DNA from 3 places in the Streptomyces sp. SYP-A7185 genome. Region 1 is predicted to be linked to each of the others. Evidence: riboswitches for the same ligand, from Rfam matches in the RefSeq annotation. Region 1 holds a riboswitch; each other region holds the start of a gene.
What was found. Region 1 has a riboswitch for cyclic di-AMP ahead of QBL25_RS36965 (C40 family peptidase). Riboswitches for the same ligand answer to the same signal wherever they lie in the genome.
Positions count from the first base shown of each region.

Region 2: another riboswitch for cyclic di-AMP. It lies ahead of QBL25_RS03070 (transglycosylase SLT domain-containing protein); the one in region 1 lies ahead of QBL25_RS36965 (C40 family peptidase).
Region 3: another riboswitch for cyclic di-AMP. It lies ahead of QBL25_RS25135 (NlpC/P60 family protein); the one in region 1 lies ahead of QBL25_RS36965 (C40 family peptidase).

Region 1 is NZ_CP122310.1:8,451,956-8,458,787, forward strand. It holds gene QBL25_RS36930 (8-amino-7-oxononanoate synthase) at 1-766, shown strand, start outside; gene QBL25_RS36935 (DUF397 domain-containing protein) at 767-991, opposite strand; gene QBL25_RS36940 (helix-turn-helix domain-containing protein) at 1,001-1,861, opposite strand; gene QBL25_RS36945 (ATP-binding protein) at 2,131-2,598, shown strand; gene QBL25_RS36950 (LysR family transcriptional regulator) at 2,587-3,498, opposite strand; gene QBL25_RS36955 (LysE family translocator) at 3,628-4,269, shown strand; gene QBL25_RS36960 (DUF6328 family protein) at 4,250-4,852, opposite strand; gene QBL25_RS36965 (C40 family peptidase) at 5,002-5,475, opposite strand; cyclic di-AMP (ydaO/yuaA leader) riboswitch at 5,479-5,650, opposite strand; gene QBL25_RS36970 (hypothetical protein) at 6,030-6,338, opposite strand; gene QBL25_RS36975 (ATP-dependent Clp protease proteolytic subunit) at 6,346-6,832, opposite strand, start outside.
Region 2 is NZ_CP122310.1:724,779-731,610, reverse strand. It holds gene QBL25_RS03080 (hypothetical protein) at 1-856, opposite strand, end outside; gene QBL25_RS03075 (hypothetical protein) at 1,103-1,324, shown strand; gene QBL25_RS03070 (transglycosylase SLT domain-containing protein) at 1,469-2,227, opposite strand; cyclic di-AMP (ydaO/yuaA leader) riboswitch at 2,232-2,386, opposite strand; gene QBL25_RS03065 (STAS domain-containing protein) at 2,814-3,488, opposite strand; gene QBL25_RS03060 (helix-turn-helix transcriptional regulator) at 3,765-4,115, shown strand; gene QBL25_RS03055 (lipase family protein) at 4,337-5,665, shown strand; gene QBL25_RS03050 (NAD-dependent protein deacetylase) at 5,818-6,711, shown strand.
Region 3 is NZ_CP122310.1:5,700,390-5,707,221, forward strand. It holds gene QBL25_RS25115 (LuxR C-terminal-related transcriptional regulator) at 1-680, shown strand, start outside; gene QBL25_RS25120 (hypothetical protein) at 742-1,386, opposite strand; gene QBL25_RS25125 (NlpC/P60 family protein) at 1,484-2,527, opposite strand; gene QBL25_RS25130 (hypothetical protein) at 2,849-3,202, shown strand; gene QBL25_RS25135 (NlpC/P60 family protein) at 3,368-4,576, opposite strand; cyclic di-AMP (ydaO/yuaA leader) riboswitch at 4,584-4,741, opposite strand; gene QBL25_RS25140 (ATP-dependent DNA helicase) at 4,984-6,832, shown strand, end outside.

The DNA of each region.
Region 1 (6,832 bases):
CCACGCCTCGCTGATCGATGGCTGCCGGCTCGCGCGCGGCACGACGCAGGTGGTGCCGCACGCCGACACCGAGGCGGTGCGCAAGACCCTGGACGCGCACCCGGGTCCCGCGGTCGTCGTGTCGGACACGGTCTTCTCGGTCGACGGCGACGCGGCGCCGCTGGCCGAAATCGGTTCCGTGTGCCGGGAGTTCGGCGCCGGTCTGATCGTCGACGACGCCCACGGCCTCGGGGTGCTCGGCGAGGGGGGCCGGGGCGCCCCGCAGGCGGCCGGGCTCGCTGGCGCGGCCCATACGGTGGCCACGGTCACCCTGTCGAAGTCCTTCGGCAGTCAGGGCGGTGCGGTCCTCGGGCCCGCCAAGGTCATCGACCACCTGGTCAACGCGGCCCGGACGTTCATCTTCGACACCGGACTCGCGCCCGCCGCCGCGGGCGCGGCACTGGCGGCGCTGCGGCTGCTGCGCGCGGAACCGGAGCGGGCCGCACGGGCCCGCGCGGTCGCGGCCGAGCTGCACGAGCGCCTCACGGCGGAAGGGCTTTCGGCGGTTCGTCCCGACGCCGCCGTCGTCTCAGTGCGCGCGCCCTCGCCGGAAGCGGCCGTGCGGTGGGCCGCCGACTGCCGGGGCGCGGGGCTGGCCGTCGGCTGCTTCCGTCCGCCGTCGGTGCCCGACGGCATCTCACGGCTGCGGCTGACCGCCCGTGCGGATCTCACCGGCGCACAGATCGCCGATGCCGTACGGGTGATCAGCCGCGTCGCACCCCGGTAGTCAGCGGAGGCCGTGGACGAAGGCCTCCCAGGTCGCGGGCGTGAAGAGCAGGGCGGGCCCTGCGGTGTTCTTCGAATCGCGCACGGCGAGCAGCCCCTGCTTCGGCCCTGAAGCGAGCGAGGCTGTCTCGACGCAGTTGTTCATGCCGTTGCTGCGGCTGCTGCGGTACCACCGTGCGTCGTGCAGAGATGTGCTGGAAGGTACGTACCGAGGCAGTGCAGTCATGGTGCCCCCTTACGCGCCGTCACGTATCCCGGCGATGTGATCCATTGATTCCTCGGGTGAAAGCGCCTTTCCCTGAAGGGAGTTGAAGGCCTCCGTGTATGCCTGAAGGTCTTCTTTCCGTTCGAGGTAGAGGCTACTCGTCAAGTGGTCGAGAACAACCACATCCAGATCAGCAATGTTCGGAAATGAGAAGATAACGAAAGAACCGATGAGTCCCACGTGCTCTCCGGCGGCGAACGGCAACACCTGAAGTCGTACATGGGGCAACTGTCCGGCTTCCAGTAACCGTTTCAACTGACCCGCGAGCACCTTGCTGCCGCCCACCTGCCTGTGCAGGACCGACTCGTCCAGGATCACGCTCAGTTTCAGCGGCGGCGCCGCGCGCAGCACGTCCTGACGGGCCAGACGCACCTCCACCAGCGTGTCCACGCGCCCGTCCGGCAGTCCGTCGAGGGCGGCCCGCGTCACCGCACGGGCGTAGTCCGGCGTCTGCAGCAGACCGGGCACGACGGTGGTCTCCAGGGTGCGCATGCGGCAGGCCTGTGACTCCAGGCTGATGAAGTCGCGGTAGGCGGGCGGCAGCAGCTCGCGATAGGCGTGCCACCAGTGGCGGCGCCCGCCGTCGTCGTCGGAGCCCGCCAGCGCCACCAGCAATTGGCGCAGCTGGGCGTCCTTCACCTCGTACGCGTCGAGCAGCAGGCGTACGTCGGCCGCCTTGACGCTGCTACGTCCCGTCTCGATCCGGCTGACCTTCGACTGGTGCCAGCCGACCCGGTCCGCCGCCTGGCCGCTGGTGAGCCCGGCGTGCGCGCGCAGCGCGCGCAGTTCCGCGCCGAGTTTCCGGCGGCGCACCGCGGGGCCGTACCGCATGTCCGTCTCCTCCCGACGGAGCGTTCCTTTTCGGCCTCCCCCGGGCCGCTCAGGGGCGACAGTAGAGGAAGTGCCGAGCTCGTGCCCAAATACGGTCTCGCGTAGCAGAGTTCACCGCTTCGAGCGACAGATATATGCACATCTTGGTGGATGGCCACCTCTGAGGGGTCCAAGAGTGGCAGGCTGGCGCGAAGCACCATTCCGGGACTGTTCTCGTGTCTTCCGCCACCAGCGGAGCCGAGGCCCGGTGGGAAAGGGACAGCGTCGTCATGGCAGACCTTCAGGAAGCATCCGTCACCCTGCCGAGCGATCCTGCCTCGGTCTCCGCGGCCCGGAAATACGTCTCGAGCGTCCTCGCCGAATGGGGTTTGCCGGGCGAGACGGAAGCGGCGGACACGGTGCGGCTCATCGTCTCGGAACTCGCCACGAACGCCGTCCAGCACACGCGCGGCGAATCGCCCACCTTCCGGGTGGACCTCGAACTCGACCGGGACGAGCAACTGCGGATCGGCGTCACCGACAGCCACCCCCGCTACCCCAAGCGGCTGCCCGCCGCGGTCCAGCAGGACAACGGCCGCGGCCTGGTCATCATCCGCTGGCTGACCATGGAGTGCGGCGGCCGGCTCTCGGTCACACCGACCCCCGAGGGCGGCAAGACGGTCTGGATCGCGCTGCCGTGGACGGCGCCGGTGCGCGGTGGGGCAGCCGCCCCCTCGGTCTCGCCCTCACCCCGCTGAGCGCCCGAAGGTCCCGCGCAGCAGCGCCCGGAAGGTGTCCGCCGCCGGATGCGGCTCGTCGGTGCGGTGCACCACCGAGATCGTCCGGCGCAGGCTCCCCGGCTCCAGCGGCCGCATCCCCACCGGCGTGGCCGCCGTCCGCGCCACCATCTCCGGTACGACGGCGACGCCGAGCCCGGCGCTGACCAGGGCGCACACCAGCGCGTACCCCGGCGTCTCGACCAGGACCGCGGGCGTGGCGCCGGCCCGCACGAGCGCGGACTCCACGCTCTGCCGGGAGGGGTGGCTCGGCGCCATGCTGATGAGCGGCTGCCCGACGAGCTCGGTCAGGGGCAGCCGTGAGGAGGCGCTCGCCAGGGCGTGACCGGGCGAGGTCACCAGGACCAGCTCCTCGACCAGGATCGGTTCCGCGGTCACGGACGCGGGCAGCGGCACCGGATCCGCCGGTTCGTAGGCGTGCGTGAGGGCCAGGTCGACCTCACCCGCCGCCACCGCCGCGACGCCGAGCGGCGGCTCATAGCCCCGCACGGTCAGCTCGATGTCCGGATGGGCGCGACGGAAGGCGGTCAGCGCGGGCGGCACCAGATGGATCCCGGCGGTGGTGAAGGTCCCCACCCGCAGCCTGCCGCCGGAGAGGCCCGCCAGCCGCGCCAGTTCGTGCCGGGCCTGCTCCATCTCGTCCAGGACCCGGCGCGCCCGCGCGAGCAGCAGCTCACCCGCGCCGGTCAGCCGGGCCCCGCGGTGGTGCCGGACCAGGAGCGCGGTGCCCGCCTCACGTTCGAGCTTGGCCAGCTGCTGGGAGAGGGCGGGCACGGTGTAGCCCAGGCGCTCGGCGGCGCGGGTGATCGACCCGGCCTCGGAGACCGCCACCAGAGCGGCGAGCCGCGTCGGGTCGTACATGGTCGCTCCCGGTGCAGGAGCCGACGGGCGGCGAGCGGTCCGTCGGCCGTGGGGCTAAACGACTGCTTAAGGCAGACCCAGGATATTCCACATACCTGCTGAAGGCAGAAGAACGGCAGGGTGGACGCCATGGACGCACAACTGGTCGCTTTCACCGGGGTCGCCGCGGGCATGGTCGCCATGCCGGGCGCCGACTTCGCCGTCGTGGTGCGCAACTCGCTCGCCTCCCGCCGGGCCGGCGTGGCCTGCGCGATCGGCGTGGCGGGCGGGCTGCTGGTGCACACGGCGCTGGCGGTGGCCGGAGTCGCGGCGGTCCTCGCGGCGGTGCCCACGCTCTTCCGTGCGGTGCAGGTCGCGGGCGGCGCCTACGTTCTCCTGCTCGGGTACCGCGCGCTGCGCTCGGCGGCGCGGCCGCCGCGGGAGTCCGGTGTTCCGGACGCTGAGGAAGAGGCGGAGGAGGCGGCGGAGGCGGCCGGGAGCAGCCTGCGGCAGGGCTTCCTGACCAACGCCCTCAACCCGAAGGCGCCCATCACCTTCCTCAGCGTGCTGCCGCAGTTCGTGCCCGCGGACGCTCCCGCCATGCCCCGGACGCTGCTGCTCGCGTCCATCGTCGTGGCCCTCGCCCTGGTGTGGTTCCCGGTCGTGGCGCTCCTGGTCGACCGGCTCGGCCGCTGGTTGCGCAGACCGCGTACGGCCCGCGCGATCGAGGGCGGCACGGGTGCCGCGCTCGGCGTGCTGGGCCTGGTGCTCCTCACCGAGGCCCTGGTCTGACGTCGTCCGGTGCGGTGGATCCCGCGCGGCCGTCCCCGGCCTGTCCGTCGTCGCCTCCGGTCTTCCTCTCCTCTTCCTTGTCCGCCGCGCCGCGCACCAGGAGGGGGAGCAGGCCCCAAAGGCCCGCGCACACCACCAGGGTGGCCGCGCTCGCGATGATCCCGCCGGTTCTGCCCACCGCCACGTCGACGACCAGCAGGACGGCGCCGGAGACCGCGAACACCAGGACACCGAGGCCGATGCCCGCGAGCCGGGAGGAGACGCGCACGATCAGCGGTTTGGAGTGCTGCCCGAACAGCGACCGGTGCACGGCGGCCGGCGCGGTGAACAGCGCGGCGGCGAGCACGGCCAGGAGCAGCGTGGTCACGTAGGTGGCGCGCTGCACGGTGTCGAGCGAGGGGAAGCGCTCGGTGAAGGCGAGCGTCAACAGGAACGCGAAGAGGATCTGCACCCCGGCCTGCGTGACCCGCAGTTCCTGGAGGATCTCCGAGAAGTTGCGGTCGGCACGTTCGAAGCGCGTCTCGTTGCGCCTCGCGTCGCGGGCCTTGTCGTCCGCGGTCGAGGAGCTGTGGTTTTCGGCCATGGCGCACGAGTATCCGTGCCGGCGCGCTCCACGCCTGGCGGGCGCGCCGGTCACGGGGCCGGGCGGGCGCCGTGCGGCGGCCGGCCGTGCGACGGCGGTGGCGGGGACCGTGCGGCCCGCGCCACCGCCGTGCGACGGCCGGCGGAGGGTCAGCGCACCCTGCCGTACCAGACGCTCTTGGTCCAGATCTTCTCGAGCCGCACCTTGGTGTTCGACTTGGGGGCGTGCCAGATCCGGCCCTTACCGGCGTAGATGCCGACGTGGTAGACGTTCCGGCCGGAGTGGAAGAAGACCAGGTCGCCCTTGACGCGGCTGGACGCGGAGACGTGGCGCGTCTTGTTGTACTGCTGCGCGGCGGTGCGCGGAAGCTTCTTGCCCGCGCGCTTGAACGAGTAGAGGGTCAGGCCCGAGCAGTCGAAGCGGTGGGGGCCCGTCGCTCCGTAGCGGTACGGAGAACCTTTCTTGGAGGCAGCGATCTTGAGCGCCTTCGTCCCGTGTGTCGCGGCCTCTGCTTCCGACGTGAGCCCTGGGGCCACGAGGGTGCCGCCCACGACGGCGAGTGTGAGGGCCGATACGGAACCGGCCCTGGTCAGCAGCGACGGAACATGATTCAGCGCAGTCATGCGCAACCCTTCGTCAGCCGCCTGTGAAGGATGACCTGTCGGATTCGGGCTGGCGAAGTTGCCCGGCCGCGCTGTGCGGCTTCACCCCAAGGGTCGTGTCCGGACCTTCCGGACCGACCCGTCATGCCTGGGTCCTCCACTCCTGCCGATGCACCGATGTCGACCGGTCATCCGGGTGGCGGCAGGACTCGGCGTCCGCCCGGACCGCCCCGCCGCTGTGGCGGGGGCTTGTCGTCGGAAGGGATCTTGACCCGAACAGGGCTCGAATTCCGAGCCGAAACGGCGTTTTGTGAGGCTCCTCACGGCTGAACCGTTCGGGTGGACAAGGTCGGATACGGGATCAGCAGGCGGCACCGGACGATCGTTCGACCAGCACCGGAACGAGGAATTCCGGCCCTCGCGTACACATCTGACGCAACCGAAGACGTCTTCAAGAAGGACGATCGTCTACGCCGAACGAGGTAGCCCGTTTGGTTCGTTTGAAAGGGAACCCGGACGCCTCGGACTCCAGGCCGTGTGATGACGGTGGATCAGGAGCAGGGAGTGACGGATGTTCAGGGCGCCGGTGGGGGCGGCACGGTGACGCGCCCGGCCCGCCGCTCCCCGTCAAGGACCCGCAGCGCCCGGGCCAGCGTCGGCGCGTGCACCGCGCTCTCGCCGCGCTGGTGCATGAGCGTCAGGGCGTCCCGCAGGGCGGTGGCCTTGCCGACCAGGGCCTGGGCGGCGCGCAGTCCGCCGTAGGTGTCCGAGGCGCGGGCGGGGTTGATCCGGCCGAGCAGGTCGACCACTTCGAGGTAGCGGTCGATCAACTCGCCCTCGGCGCGGGTGAGCGCGGGCAGCGGAGGAAGCTCGGGAGGCAGCATCGGCGGCTCACCCCGCGTCCGGGAGGCGCGGGGCGGCCTTGCGGCTCGCGATGAGCCCGTCCACCAGGCCGTACGCGAGCGCCTCGGGTGCGCTGAGGATCTTGTCCCGTTCGATGTCGGCGGCGACGCGTCGGGCGCTCTGACCGGTGTGGCGGACGAGCATCTCCGCCAACTGGGCGCGGGTGCGCAGGAGTTCGGCGGCGTGAATGGCCAGGTCGGAGGTCTGGCCGTGGAGCGGCTCGGTGAGCGAGGGCTGGTGGATCAGGACCCGGGCGCCGGGCAGGGCGAACCGTTTTCCGGGGGTGCCCGCGGCCAGCAGGACGGCGGCCGACGACGCGGCCTGCCCCAGGCAGGTCGTCTCCACGTCGCAGGCGACGAACCGGATCGTGTCGTAGATCGCCGTCATCGCGCTGAACGAGCCGCCGGGGGAGTTGATGTAGAGCGAGATGTCGCGGTCGGGCGCCAGGTGTTCGAGATGCATGAACTGCGCCATC
Region 2 (6,832 bases), 7.7 Mb from region 1:
CGGGCTCGGTCGCCACCTCCACGACGGCCCCCCGCGCGGGCACCGGTGCCAGCAGCCGTACCCCGAGCCCGGTCACGGCACCGGCCGTCATCCCGGAGTGCAGCAAGGTCGCCTGCCGTCCGGCTTCCAGTACCGCCGCCGCGGGCAGCCACGCCGGTCGGCCAGGGAGCAGCACCGGGTGGCCGGGGTCGCGCGGATGCAGCACGAGCCGCCCCTGCGGCGCCCGCGCCAGCAGCACGTCGGTGTCGGCCGCTGCGCCCACGGCGGCGGCGGAGGGGAACAGGAGCGCGTGCGCCACCGCCTCGTCCGGGATCGGGGTTCCGCCCTCCAGCGGCCTGGCGAACCCGATGGTGCACGAGGCGAACGGCGTGCCCCGCTGAAGGAACTCCGTCGTCGCACGGTAGGAGGCGAACTGACCGGCGTAGGAAGCGAGGTCGCTGAGCACGAGCCGCGCCTCCACGTCGGTCGCGCTGCCGTGTTCCGTGGGCCCCGGGGGCGGGCGCAGGCCGAGGCTGAGCGAGAGGGGTTCGAGCGCGGGGCGCTCGTCGGCGTACAGGTGGGTGCGCTCCACGGCCAGAGCGAGCTGGCGGGCGGACTCCACCATGATCAGCGGGTGGTGCCGCACGGCGGTCGTGCGCTCGTTCAGGGGGTGGCAGCGGGGCCACTGGCAGTGGGCGACGAAGCTGCGGCTGCTCTCGCGGCCGAGGGAGACCACCAGCAGCGACGCCATCGTCTCCAGACCGAGTGTGCGCCAGGTGACCGGGGCGCTCGGGCTCTCGGGCCACTGTCGCTCGACCCGGCGGTCTTCGGGACGAGCCCGCGTCGTCCGTGTCCCGTCCGTCGTCACACCAGTCATGCGTCACTCCCGCCGAGGCCGGCGTGAGCCATGATCACACCGGCTCACGCAAGGAATTCAGGCGGGCGGGCGGTGACGGATGCACCAAAAGCGCCGGATCCACCCGATCGGCCGGGGCGCGGGCCGCCTGCGGCGGCGCGTGGGCAGCGCTGCGAGAGGCGAACGTCAGAGCGACGGTTGGACATCCCCGGGAGGCGTCTGGCAGGGTCGCCGGTCCGTTCCCCCGATCCCGAAGGGAGAGACGCGATGATCGAAGTGAGCACCCGCAGCGTCAAGGAAGCGGCTGCCGCCGAGCAGCTGCGCGCGAGCACCACCACCTTGGACATTCCGAAGGGTTTCGACCTGTGGACGGCCGAGGAGGTCTCGGAGTGGCTCGACCAGGTCGAGGACGATCCTGAGGTGTCCGACGCCGACTTCTACGCGGCGCAGCAGGCGGTGCAAAGAGCGCTCGGCGTCGAGCGCGTCTGAGCGGGCGGCGGCGTCGCCCGACCGTGCAGGCGGTGCCAGCGGTGCCGGCGGTGTCGGCGCCCTTGCGTGTGCGCGCCTTCGGGCAGGCCTGAGCCCCGGACACCTCAGGTGCCGGGGCTCAGGCCTGCTTGAAGGGGACGCGGCTCAGTACGGGCCGTTCACGTTGTCGATCGAGCCGTAGCGGTCGGCCGCGTAGTTGCAGGCCGCGGTGATGTTGGCGACGGGGTCGAAGCTGTCCAGCGAGGTGCCGGGCACGTGGTAGGCGTCGAACGTGGGGCCTATGACCTGCAGGAGGCCCTTGGACGGGGTCCCGGCCGCCGCGTTGGAGTCCCAGTTGTTGGTGGCCAGCGGGTTGCCGGAGGACTCGCGCATGACGTTGCGGTGGATGCCGTCGTAGGTGCCGGGGATGCCGCGCTGGGCCATGATGTCCAGCGACTCCTTGATCCAGCCGTCGAGGTCGTTGGTGTACGCCTTCTTCGCGGGGGCGGCGGCGGGCTCGGCGGTGAGGGTGTTCCCCCGCTCGGAGCGGTCCGCCCGCTCGGCGGACGCGGTCCGCGCGGAGCCGTCCTGCGCCTTCGCGCCGAGCGTCAGCTTCAGGCCGGGGTGGATCAGCTTCGGGTTGTCGCCGAGGGCGCCGCGGTTGTCCTCGTACAGCTTCTTCCAGCCGCCGTCCAGCGAGTGCTCGCGGGCGATCTTGGAGAGGGAGTCGCCCGCGACGACGACGTAGGTGTTCGGTGTCGCGGCGGGCTTGGCGGCCGTGGCGGCCGTCTCGGCCGGTGCCGCAACGGCGGCGCTCGCACCGAGCACGGGGAGCACGAGCACGGCCCCGCCCGTTCCTGCGGCGGCGATACCCCGGGTGAGCGAGCTGGACTTGGGGCGGCGGTGCTTTCCCTTTGCGGGCATGACGCATTCCTCTCCGTCGCCTGCGAGGTGAGCTGTCGGGTTCGGACGGGAGATGTCCGGTCGCGCTGGGCGCGCGACTTCACCCCGAGCCGTTCCGTCATCCGGATCGGCGGCTTACCTGGGTCCCCCGCTCCTGCCGGGCGTGAGTGAGTGATGGAAGAGGTTTCCGGACAGCGGCAGGATTCGGCGTTCCATCCGGATTGACGGTGACGTTAGGCGAGAAAGCCGGAATGGAACAAGAGAGGAATTCACACAGGGGAATGCGCGAAGGCGATGTCCGGCGCCGCGTACCCCGGTCGATCGTTGATCGACAACTCCCAACTTTCTCTGCCTGGAACGGAAATGCGCTCCACGCCTTCCGGAAAGCCGGGTTTCCGGTGTGACGCATTCCACTGAAAGGGAATCACGTCATTTCATGCGAGTGGGCTGTAATGCGCCCAGTTATTTATATATGGCATAAAGAAGCAGAAGAAGGTTTTTGCGGGGCAAGATGGACATGACTAAGGCCCCTTTTTATGGCAAAAGGGGCACTTGTGCGTGCGAACGCCCTGCCCGAGACCGCGTGGGTCCGTGCAGGCGGGTGTTCTCAGATCGACCGTGTTCCGGGGGCGCTGCTGTGCCGTGGTGCGATGCGGGAATCGTTCGCCTGGGCCACGGCAGACGTGAGGTGTTCCCGTACGCCCTCGGGGAGGCCGGTTCCGCGGGTGGTTCCGACCACCCGCTTGGCCAAGTGGTGCACGTCGGTGCCTGCATTCTGCGAGGCGGTTACCAGAACTTCCCAAGAGGCTTCAGGGCTCAGGCCGTAGGCGGACATCAGGATGCCGCGCGCCAGATCAATGGTCGGGCGGATCTGAACGGCCTTTTGTGACTGGCGTACGGCGGTTCGCAGACTCTCCTCGTATTTGTCGTCGCAATGCTCGTCGGAAACTCCGTCAGATACGGCTTCTTCCTTCATCGCGCGCATTGCGTCATCGCCTTTGCCGTCGGGCGATTCGGAGGGGGCGAACAGCTTCTGAGTGCCGGTCAGGTCGAACACCCGCGCAACCGCGATGCTGTTGGAGAGCACCGTCACGGTCTTGCCCTGCCGCAGCCCCAGCCGACGCAGGTCGAGCAGGAGGTGGAGCCCGGAGCAGTCGCAGAAGCTCACATCGCTCAGATGCAGGTCGACGCCGTCGGTGGAGCCGCCGAGGGCGCGGAGCAGCTCGGGCCACAGGTGTTCACCCGTGTCGAGGTCGAGTTCGCCGCGCAGGATCACGCTCACCCGGGCGCCGTTCGGCACGGTGTCGAGCGAGGCCGGCAGCGGGCGCCGGGGCGGCGACGGCCGACGGGGTGGTGAGGGGTGGAGGCCCGGTGCGTGTTCGCCACCCTCCCGGGCGAGGGGCTTGTCCGAGTGTGCAGGCTCCGGCATGGCCTCTCCCTCACGTATCGCCTAGCGCCGCTTCTTAGGCTGCACTCCGCACCCCAAGCACGTCAACTAATACATGAAAAGCAGTACGTGTTTCTGGAAACGTGAACACGTGGTCGCTAGGGTTGCCGTATGGATGAAGTGCCCGAGCCCCACACCGGATGGACGTTCCTCACCAACCACGCGCGGGTCCTGGCGGCCATCGCCGACAACCGCAACGCCCGCATCCGTGACATCGCCGCGCACTGCCGGCTCACGGAGCGTGCCGTGCAGAAGATCATTGCCGACCTCGAACAGGGCGGGTACCTCTCCCACGTCAAGGAGGGGCGCAGCAACTCCTACCGCATCGAGCCCGGTGAGGTGCTGCGCCACCCGGCCGAGTCCGGCCTGGCCGTGGCCTCGCTCCTGTCCCTGCTCGCGCGGAACGAGGCCGGTCGCGCCACGCCGCCGGATGCCGGCGGCCGACGCCAGGCCCGTGTGTGACGAGGGCGGTTCTGCTGCGGAAGGCCCCGTCCGGAGGTGGGCGACGCTTCAACTCGCCCCGGAAGACGGGAAAGCGGGGCGGGACGCCGTTCGGCCGCCGGGAGCGTCCGTGGCGGCCGCAGGCGGCGGCACGGAAAACCGCACATCTATGGCCGTATTACTGACGGGTCAGTACGGTGCTGACCAACCCCCTATGCGCACAGGAGAGTTGGGAGAGCCGCATGATGCCAGCTTCACGCAGACGACCGGTGGCCGCGAGTGCCGTTCTCGCGGTGGCGGTGCTCGGGCTCCCCGGGTCCGCCGCGGCGCAGAGCACCAGCGCCCCGGCCGCTGCCCCGGACGCGACCCCCGCGGCCCGCTCCGCGCCACAGCAGGCCGGTGACGCCCCCGGCGCCACGGGGCAGAGCGGGGACAAGCGCGCCGGGCAGGCCGGGAAGAGCAAGGGCAAGCACCCGGGCAAGAAGCCGGGGAAGAGGACCGGACCGGGCAAGATCCTCAGCTCGGCGCCGTCCTCCTTCCAGTACACGCCCGGCGTCCCGACCCCCACCAAGGCCTGGAAGATCACCTACCGGTCGACCTCCGCGGACGGTGGACGCAACGCCGTCTCCGGCACCGTGATCGTCCCCGACGACGGCAGGACCGGCCCCCGCCCCCTGATCACCTACGCCGTCGGCACGGTCGGCCTCGGCGACAAGTGCGCGCCGTCCGCCGGATTCCCCGGCGGTACGACGGCCGAGGCGCCGCTCGTCAACGCCGCGCTGGTCCGGGGCTACGCCGTCGTCGTCACCGACTACGAAGGGCTCGGTACGCCGGGCGACCACACCTACATGGTCGCCAAGGCGCAGGGCAGTGCCGTACTGGACGCGGCACGCGCGGCCCAACGGCTTCCGGAAGCCGCGAAGTACGGCGTCTCCGCGGGCGCGCCCGTCGGGATCATGGGCTACTCACAGGGCGGCGGCGCCAGCGCGAAGGCCGCCGAGATGGCCGCGGCCTACGCTCCCGAGCTGAAGGTCAAGGGAACGGCCAGCGGTGGCGTTCCGGCCGATCTGACCAAGGTCGCCGCATCGTTGGAGGGCGGGGACAGCGCGGGTTACCTGCTGATGTCCGCGATCGGCCAGAACGCCGCCCAGCCGTCCCTGGCGCTCGGCAAGTACCTCAACAAGGAGGGCCGCAAGCTCGCCGCGGTGGTGCGCAACGAGTGTGTCGGGACGGTCCTGGAGGCCGGGCGCGGCAAGCAGATCGAGGACGTCACCACGTCCAATCCGCTGGACCGGCCGAACTGGAAGAAGGCCATCGCCAAGCAGCTGATCGGCACCAAGCGTCCGTCGGCGCCGGTGTTCCTCTACCACGGGGACGCGGACGAGACGATCCCCTACGCGGTCGGGCAGAAGCTGCGGGCCGACTGGTGCGCCAAGGGGAACGCCGTGGAGTGGAAGTCCTTCCCCGGCCAGTCCCACGTGGGGACGGCCATCCAGGGCAACGGTCCGGCCCTTGAGTGGCTCGGCCGCCGCTTCGCCGGCGAGCCCACGTCGGGCAACTGCGGCGCCTGACCGGTCGCTCACCCCTGCCCCTCTCGCCGCCGTCCAGGGGCGGCGGCGAGAGGACATCCGTGCCGTGGGCCGGGCGGGCGCGCGAGGTGCGTGGGCCCCGCGGGCGCCTGCGTGATCGCGGTGCCGGGGGACGGAAACGTAAGCTGGCAGGCATGCGGACGCGACCCACGCTGACCTGGGAGCCCACCGGCGGCTCGCCCCCGGCCTCGACCGACCTCACGGCTGTCGTCGACGCGGTGCGCACGGGCGGGGTCGCGGTGCTGAGCGGCGCCGGGCTCTCCACCGAGTCGGGCATCCCGGACTACCGCGGGGAGCACGGCTCCCTGCGCCGGCACACCCCCATGACGTACCAGGAGTTCGTCGGCGCCGAGCAGGCCCGCCAGCGGTACTGGGCCCGTAGCCAGCTGGGCTGGCGGGCCATGACGCGGGCCCGGCCGAACGCCGGGCACCGGGCGGTGACCGCGCTGGCCGAGGCGGGTCTGGTCACCGGCGTGATCACACAGAACGTGGACGGGTTGCAGCAGGCCGCCGGAGCCCGGAACGTCATCGAGCTCCACGGGAGCCTGGACCGGGTGATCTGCCTGGCCTGTGGGCACCGCAGCGCCCGCGCGGAGCTGGACCGGCGGCTGCGGGAGGTCAATCCGGGCTTCGAGGCCGCAGCCGAGCGCTATCGCGCCGCGCGGGTCAATCCCGACGGTGACGTGGAACTGCCCGACGAGGCGGTGCGCGAGTTCCGGGTGGTGGCGTGCTCGGTGTGCGGTGACGGGGTGCTCAAGCCGGACGTGGTCTTCTTCGGGGAGAACGTACCCGTCGAGCGGGTCGCGGAGTGCCGGCGGCTCGTCGGCGGGGCCGCCGTCCTGCTCGTGCTCGGCTCCTCCCTCACCGTCATGTCCGGGCTGCGTTTCGTGCGCCAGGCGGCGGAGGCCGGCACGCCGGTCCTGATCGTCAACCAGGGTCCGACCCGGGGCGACCGCTGGGCCACCCAGCGCATCGAGCTCCCGCTCGGCGAGGCGCTGTCCGCCCTCGTGGCGCAGGTGGGCCCCTGAGGGGACGCCGTGCGGCGGGCACGGGAAAGCCCCGGCTGGACGGGGGAGACCAGCCGGGGCCGAAGGTGGTGACTGGCGGAGGGCGGTCGCCTCGCGGCGAGTGGCTCCATGGGGCTTCAGC
Region 3 (6,832 bases), 2.8 Mb from region 1:
CGGGCGGTGACCCGGAGGGCCGCCGTGCGCGCGTCGTGCTCGTCGACGACCACCGGATGTTCCGGACGGGCGTCCAGGCGGAGATCGGCAGGACCGCGATCACCGGAGTCGAGGTCGTCGGAGAGGCCGCGGACGTCGACCAGGCGGTCACGGTCATCACCACCACACGCCCCGAGGTCGTCCTCCTCGACGTGCACCTTCCGGGCGGCGGCGGCGTCGAAGTGCTGCGCCGCTGCGCGCCGTTGATGTCCGACGCCGAGCGGCCCGTGCGGTTCCTCGCGCTCTCCGTCTCGGATGCGGCCGAGGACGTCATCGGGGTCATCCGCGGCGGTGCCCGCGGCTATGTCACCAAGACGATCACCGGTACGGACCTGGTCGACTCCATCTTCCGGGTGCAGGACGGCGACGCGGTGTTCTCGCCGCGCCTGGCCGGGTTCGTCCTCGACGCTTTCGCGTCGACCGACGCGCCGCCGGTCGACGAGGACCTGGACCGCCTCACGCAGCGCGAGCGGGAGGTACTGCGGCTGATCGCGCGCGGGTACGCGTACAAGGAGATCGCCAAGCAGCTGTTCATCTCGGTGAAGACGGTCGAGTCGCATGTGTCGGCGGTGCTGCGGAAGCTCCAGCTCTCCAACCGGCACGAGCTGACCCGGTGGGCGACGGCACGGCGACTGGTCTGACGGGCCTGCCGGACCTGACGGGCCTGGCTCGTTCCGCGGGCCTCAGGCCCGGTGGGGTGCGTCAGTGGTGCGCGCCGTCGGGCATCGAGGCCGGGGCGGGGCTCAGTTTCCGTATCGCCCAGCGGTAGTGGCCGACCGCCTTGGTGATGCCGATGAGGCCCGTCAGCCACAGGATGAGGCCCGTGCCCATGCCGAGCGCGACGTCGCTGTACGAGTCCCGGCCGGGCTCGGCGTAGGCGGCGGCCGCGAAGGACGCCCACAGGCCGAGCGTGCTCACGGCGAGGGACGACAGGAGCCAGCACAGGCTGAGTCCGGGGGAGCGCAGGGCGGAGTCCGACGCGGGGTGGCTGTCCAGCGCCAGCCAGCTGTCGGTGAGTTCGCGGATCTTCCGGTCCTTGCGGATGCCGGCGACGACGCCGATGACCGAGGGGGCGAGGGCCCCGAGGCCCAGGACGGCGCAGAGCGGGACCATCACGAAGGCCGTCACGTCGTGGTCCTCGATCATTTCGAGCGGCACCGTCAGGAGCGCCCAGCCGATGACGCCGCCGAGTGCGCACAGCCAGAGCAGCAGGAGGCGATGCACGCCCAGGCTCCGCTTGCGCAGGTCTTCGAGGGCGATGCCGCGGTCGTACAGCAGCGCGCTCCGGTCCGGCCAGGTGCGCAGATGGACGGGCGGCGGAGGCGGAGGCAGCGTACGGCGGGGCATGCCCCTGACAGTACCTGCGGGCCCGGGCGGCTTTCCGAGCCACCCGCGCGGCCCGCTGAGCCACCCGCGCGGCACGACAAACGACCCACGAAGCCCGTCAGGACACCCGCGTGGCTCCCGCGAACGGCATCTGGCTGATCGGTGCGAGGCGGACGGGGGCGCTCGGGTTCGGGGCGTGGATCATCTGGCCGTTGCCCACGTAGAGGCCCACATGGCTGATGCCCTGGTAGAAGAAGACCAGGTCGCCCGGCTGGAGTTGGGAGCGCGGGACGCGTTCGCCCGTGGCGATCTGCGCGTACGTCGTGCGCGGCAGCTCGACGCCGGCCGACCGGTAGGCGGCCTGGGTGAGCCCGGAGCAGTCGAAGGCGTCGGGGCCGGTGGCGCCCCACACGTACGGGCTGCCGAGTGCCTTGTAGGCGTACGAGACGGCCGCTGACGCACGGGCGTCGGCGGCCTTGGGCGGGGTGCCCGATACGCCGTCGCGGCCCGCCGTGCGGGATGCCCTGTCCTCGCCCGTGACCTCCGCGCGCTGTTCGCCGGTGAGCTGCGACAGGAGCCGCTTGGCCGCGTCGAGCTTTCCCGTCACCGTCTTCTTGTGCCGGTTCAGCTCCGCCTGGCGGGACTTGAGGTGCGCGAGGGTGGTGTCGGCCTCGGTGCGCAGCTGCTCGATCTCCTGGAGCTGCTTCTGGACGCCGGCGACGGTCGCGGCCCGGCGGCTGTCCGCCCGGTCGGCGAGCGCGGCGCGTTCGAGGTACTGGTCGGGGCCGGAGGAGAGCGCGAGCTGGACGGACGGGGCGATGCCGCCGCTGCGGTACTGCGCCGCCGCCAGCGAACCGAGGCCCTCGCGCGCCGCGTTGAGCTTCTCCGTCTTGCGGGCCGCCTCGTCGCGCAGCTCGCCCAGGGACTTCTCGGCGTTCTCGGCCTTCTCCTTGGCGCCGTTGTACTTCTCGGTGGCGACCTCTGCCTCGCGGTAGAGCGCGTCGACCTTGGACTTCACCTCGGCCGGGCTGAGCCGCGGATCCGCGTGTCCCGTGCCGTCGAAGGCGGTGGCCGTCGCGGCCCCGGCGAGGGCGATGGTGGCGGCGGTGCGGGCCGTATGGCCACTGAGCGAGCGCTGTCTGGGCTTGCGGTGCGCTGCCACGAAGGGGGGCTCCTTAAGGTTCCGGCGGCGGCCCGCACAGGGGGGACGGACCGCCGCCGGATTCTCGGCGGAGGTGGCCGACTGCCGCCCCTGGTCCGAGCGGCGGTGGGGAGCCGGTCACCTGACGAAGGACGCTAAACCTGACCGTCACGGGTTGGTGTCGGACTGTGCGCTACTGGCGGAAGTGCGTCGACAGGTGCCTCTTTGTGACCGCGCGATCCGCTGAGCCGCATGGCCTTCGCGTAGACCTGTGACCGATGTGGAGCTTGGGGCCCACCTGGCTACGGAGGGGTGCTAGGGCCCCGGCTAGGCTCCGCAACCATGGACGTTCTCACCCATCTCTTCGTCGGCCTGCACATCATCGGCATCGCCTCCCTCCTGGGCGGCTTCCTCACCCAGATGAAGCAGATGGGCCAGGGCACGGCCCGCTTCGTCCCCGCGATGCTTCACGGCGCGCTCACTATGCTCGTCACGGGCGTGATCCTGGTGGGTCTCAACCAGGCGGACGACAGCCCCGTCAACAACGTCAAGATCGGCATCAAGATGGCCGTCCTGATCGTGATTTTGGCGCTGGTCTACGTGAAGCGGGACGAGGAGAAGGTGGACAAGGGGATGTTCGGCGCCGTCGGTCTGCTGACCGTCGCGAACATCTTCATCGCGGTCCTCTGGACCTGATCCGCGGTCCTCGAGACCTCATCCGCGGCCTTCTGGACCCGAACCGCAGTGCTCCGGACCCGATCCGCGGTGCTCTGGGCTTGAGTCCGGAAAGCCAACCGACCCACTACGCGCGCGTGGCCCGCATCCCCCCGGGAATGCGGGCCACGCGCGCGTAGGTGGGCTTCAGGCGGGCCGCACCACGCTGTGGATCGGCATGTAGTAGATCGACTCGACGCGGACGTTCGCACCCGGCTTCGGGGCGTGGATCATCTTGCCGTCGCCGATGTAGATCCCCACGTGGCTGATGTCGTCGTAGAAGAAGACCAGGTCACCCGGCTTGGCGTCGGCAGTCTTCACGGTCGTGCCGACCTTCACCTGGTCCCACGTCGTGCGCGGCAGGGAGATCCCCGCCGCCTTCCACGCGTCCTGGGTGAGCCCGGAGCAGTCGTACGAGTCGGGGCCGGTGGCACCCCACACGTACGGCTTGCCGATCTGGGCCTCGGCGAAGTCGATCACCTTCGCGGCCTTCGTCGCGTAACCGCTGTCCGTACCGCCTGAGCCAGTGCCCGTGCCGGCCCCCGAACCCGCGCCGGTGCCGGACTCGGAGCCCGTGTCCGGGGTCTCCTTGTCCTGCTCGCGCTCCTTGGCCGCGGCCTCTTCCGCCGCCTTGCGCTTGGCCTCCGCCTCGGCCTCCTGCTTGCGCGCCAGCTCGGCGGCCTTGCGCTTGGCGGCTTCTTCCTTCTTCTTCTCGATCGCCGCGAGCCGCGCCTTCTCCTCGGCGGTCAGCTGCGAGAGCATCGTGCGCGCCTGGCCCAGCTTCTTCTGGACGGTCTGCTTGCTCGTCCTGAGGTCGTCCCGCGAGTCGCTCAGCGTCTCCAGGCTCTTGGTGGCCTTGGTGCGCTGCTTCGTCGCCGAGGCCTGCTGCGTCTGGTAGTCGTCGACAGCCCTCTTCTGGCGCGCGGTCAGCCGGTCGGAGAGGTGGTTCTGATCGAAGAACGACTGAGGGTCGTCGGCGAGCATCATCGTGGCGGTTTCGGAGACACCGCCGGTGCGGTACTGGGCCGCGGCGAACGTGCCCAGCTGGCGCCGGGCCTCGTTCAGCTTGTCGGTGCGCTCGGCCACGTCGTCGAGCAGCGTGTCCACCTTCTTGCGCTGCTTGTCGGTGCGCTCCTTGGCCGAGTTGTACTTCTGGGTGGCCACGCCCGCCTGGTGGTAGAGGTCGTCGACCTTCTTCTGGACTTCTTCGAGGCTGGGCTTCTGCGGAGCGGACGGTGCCGCCTGCGCGCTCTGCGACAACAGGGCCACAGAGGTCAGGGCCGCCGTCGTGATGCCGAGGGCGGGAGTGGCGCGTAGGCCGGCCATGCGGGTCCGCGGCTTGCGGTGCGACGCCAAGGGAGGCGACTCCTTCCGTAGACCGCCTACCGGGTTAGCTGTCGGGTTCGGGCGGGTGATTCCGGAAGGTTGCCCTACGGTCCCGTACTGCGTACGGGACCGATTCACCCCAAGTTCTTGGTGGGTCCCCGGCTCCGAGGAGATCGAACTCGGCGGAGGCCGCCCGTTCCCGGCGGGGTTCGCCGGTGGGAGTACGAGCAGCCCGGGCAGCAACCTAGCCAATTCGTGTGGCCCGTGTGAAGGTTGATGTTCGATATGCCCGATACGTTTTCGTTACTTTAAGAAGCGCTTGACGCGGGCACGCCGTGCCGTTGCGGAACGTGACGGTCCGCGGGCGGGGCGTATCCGGCCGGAGGTATCGGAACCCGGGGCGGGTTGTCAGTGGGGCCGCCTAGACTCGGGAGGCGATGAGCAGCCTCTTTGATGACAGCTTCCTGGCGGACCTCCAGCCCTCGCGGGCTTCGGAGGGGGAGCCCCCGCCGCCGCCCGAGGACAGTGCCCCGGAATCCATTCCGGACGACCTGTTCGACGGGAAGTTCGACGCGCCCGCACCCCGGGACGCGCACTACCGCGACGGTGCCCCACGCCCCGTGATCGACCCGGCGGCCCTGCTCGACGGGCTGAACGAGAACCAGCGCGCGGCCGTCGTGCACGCACACTCCCCGCTGCTCATCGTCGCGGGCGCCGGCTCCGGCAAGACCCGGGTCCTGACGCACCGCATCGCGTATCTCCTGGCCGAGCGGCACGTGCACCCGGGCCAGATCCTGGCGATCACGTTCACGAACAAGGCCGCGGGCGAGATGAAGGAGCGTGTCGAGCAGCTCGTCGGCCCTCGGGCCAACGCGATGTGGGTGTCGACGTTCCACAGCGCGTGCGTGCGCATACTGCGCCGCGAGTCGAAGACGATCGGCTTCACCTCCTCCTTCTCGATCTACGACGCCGCCGATTCCAAGCGCCTGATGGCGCTGGTCTGCCGTGATCTGGACATCGACCCGAAGAAGTTCCCGCCGAAGTCCTTCAGCGCCAAGATCTCGAACCTGAAGAACGAGCTGATCGACGAGGAGACCTTCGCGGGCCAGGCCGCCGACGGTTTCGAGAAGACCCTCGCTCAGGCGTACGCGATGTACCAGTCGCGCCTGCGCGAGGCGAACGCCCTCGACTTCGACGACCTGATCATGACGACGGTCAACATGTTCCGTGCGTTCCCGGACATCGCCGCGCACTACCGCCGCCGCTTCCGCCACGTGATGGTCGACGAGTACCAGGACACCAACCACGCCCAGTACGCCCTGGTGCGCGAGCTGGTGGGCCCCTCCGGGGGCGAGGGCGACGACCCCGCCGAGCTGTGTGTCGTGGGTGACGCGGACCAGTCGATCTACGCCTTCCGCGGCGCCACGATCCGCAACATCCTCCAGTTCGAGGAGGACTACCCGGACGCGACCACGATCCTCCTGGAGCAGAACTACCGCTCCAGCCAGACGATCCTGACCGCCGCCAACGCCGTCATCGAGCGCAACGAAAGCCGCCGCCCCAAGAACCTGTGGACCAACGCGGGCGAGGGCGCGGGCATCATCGGATACGTCGCCGACACCGAGCACGACGAGGCGCAGTTCGTCGCCGACGAGATCGACCGGCTCACCGACGCGGGCGACGCGAAGGCGGGCGACGTCGCGATCTTCTACCGGACGAACGCGCAGTCCCGTGTCTTCGAAGAGATCTTCATCCGCGTCGGCCTGCCCTACAAGGTCGTCGGCGGCGTCCGCTTCTACGAGCGCAAGGAGGTCCGGGACGTCCTCGCGTATCTGCGGGTGCTGGCCAACCCGGAGGACTCCGTCCCGCTCCGCCGAATTCTGAACGTACCCAAGCGGGGCATCGGCGACCGCGCGGAGGCCATGATCGACGCGCTCTCGCAGCGCGAGAAGATCTCCTTCCCGCAGGCGCTGAAGCGCGTCGACGAGGCGTACGGCATGGCGGCCCGCTCGGCGAACGCCGTCAAGCGGTTCAACGTGCTCATGGAGGAGCTGCGGACCATCGTCGAGTCCGGTGCCGGGCCCGCCGTCGTCCTGGAAGCCGTGCTCGAACGCACCGGGTACCTCGCCGAGCTCCAGGCCTCGACCGACCCGCAGGACGAGACGCGCATCGAGAACCTCCAGGAGCTCGCCGCCGTGGCCCTGGAATTCGAGCAGGACAGCAGCGCGGCCAATGCCGCCGGTGACGTCGGCGACGGCACGGGCGAAGGCACCGAAGGCACGGGGG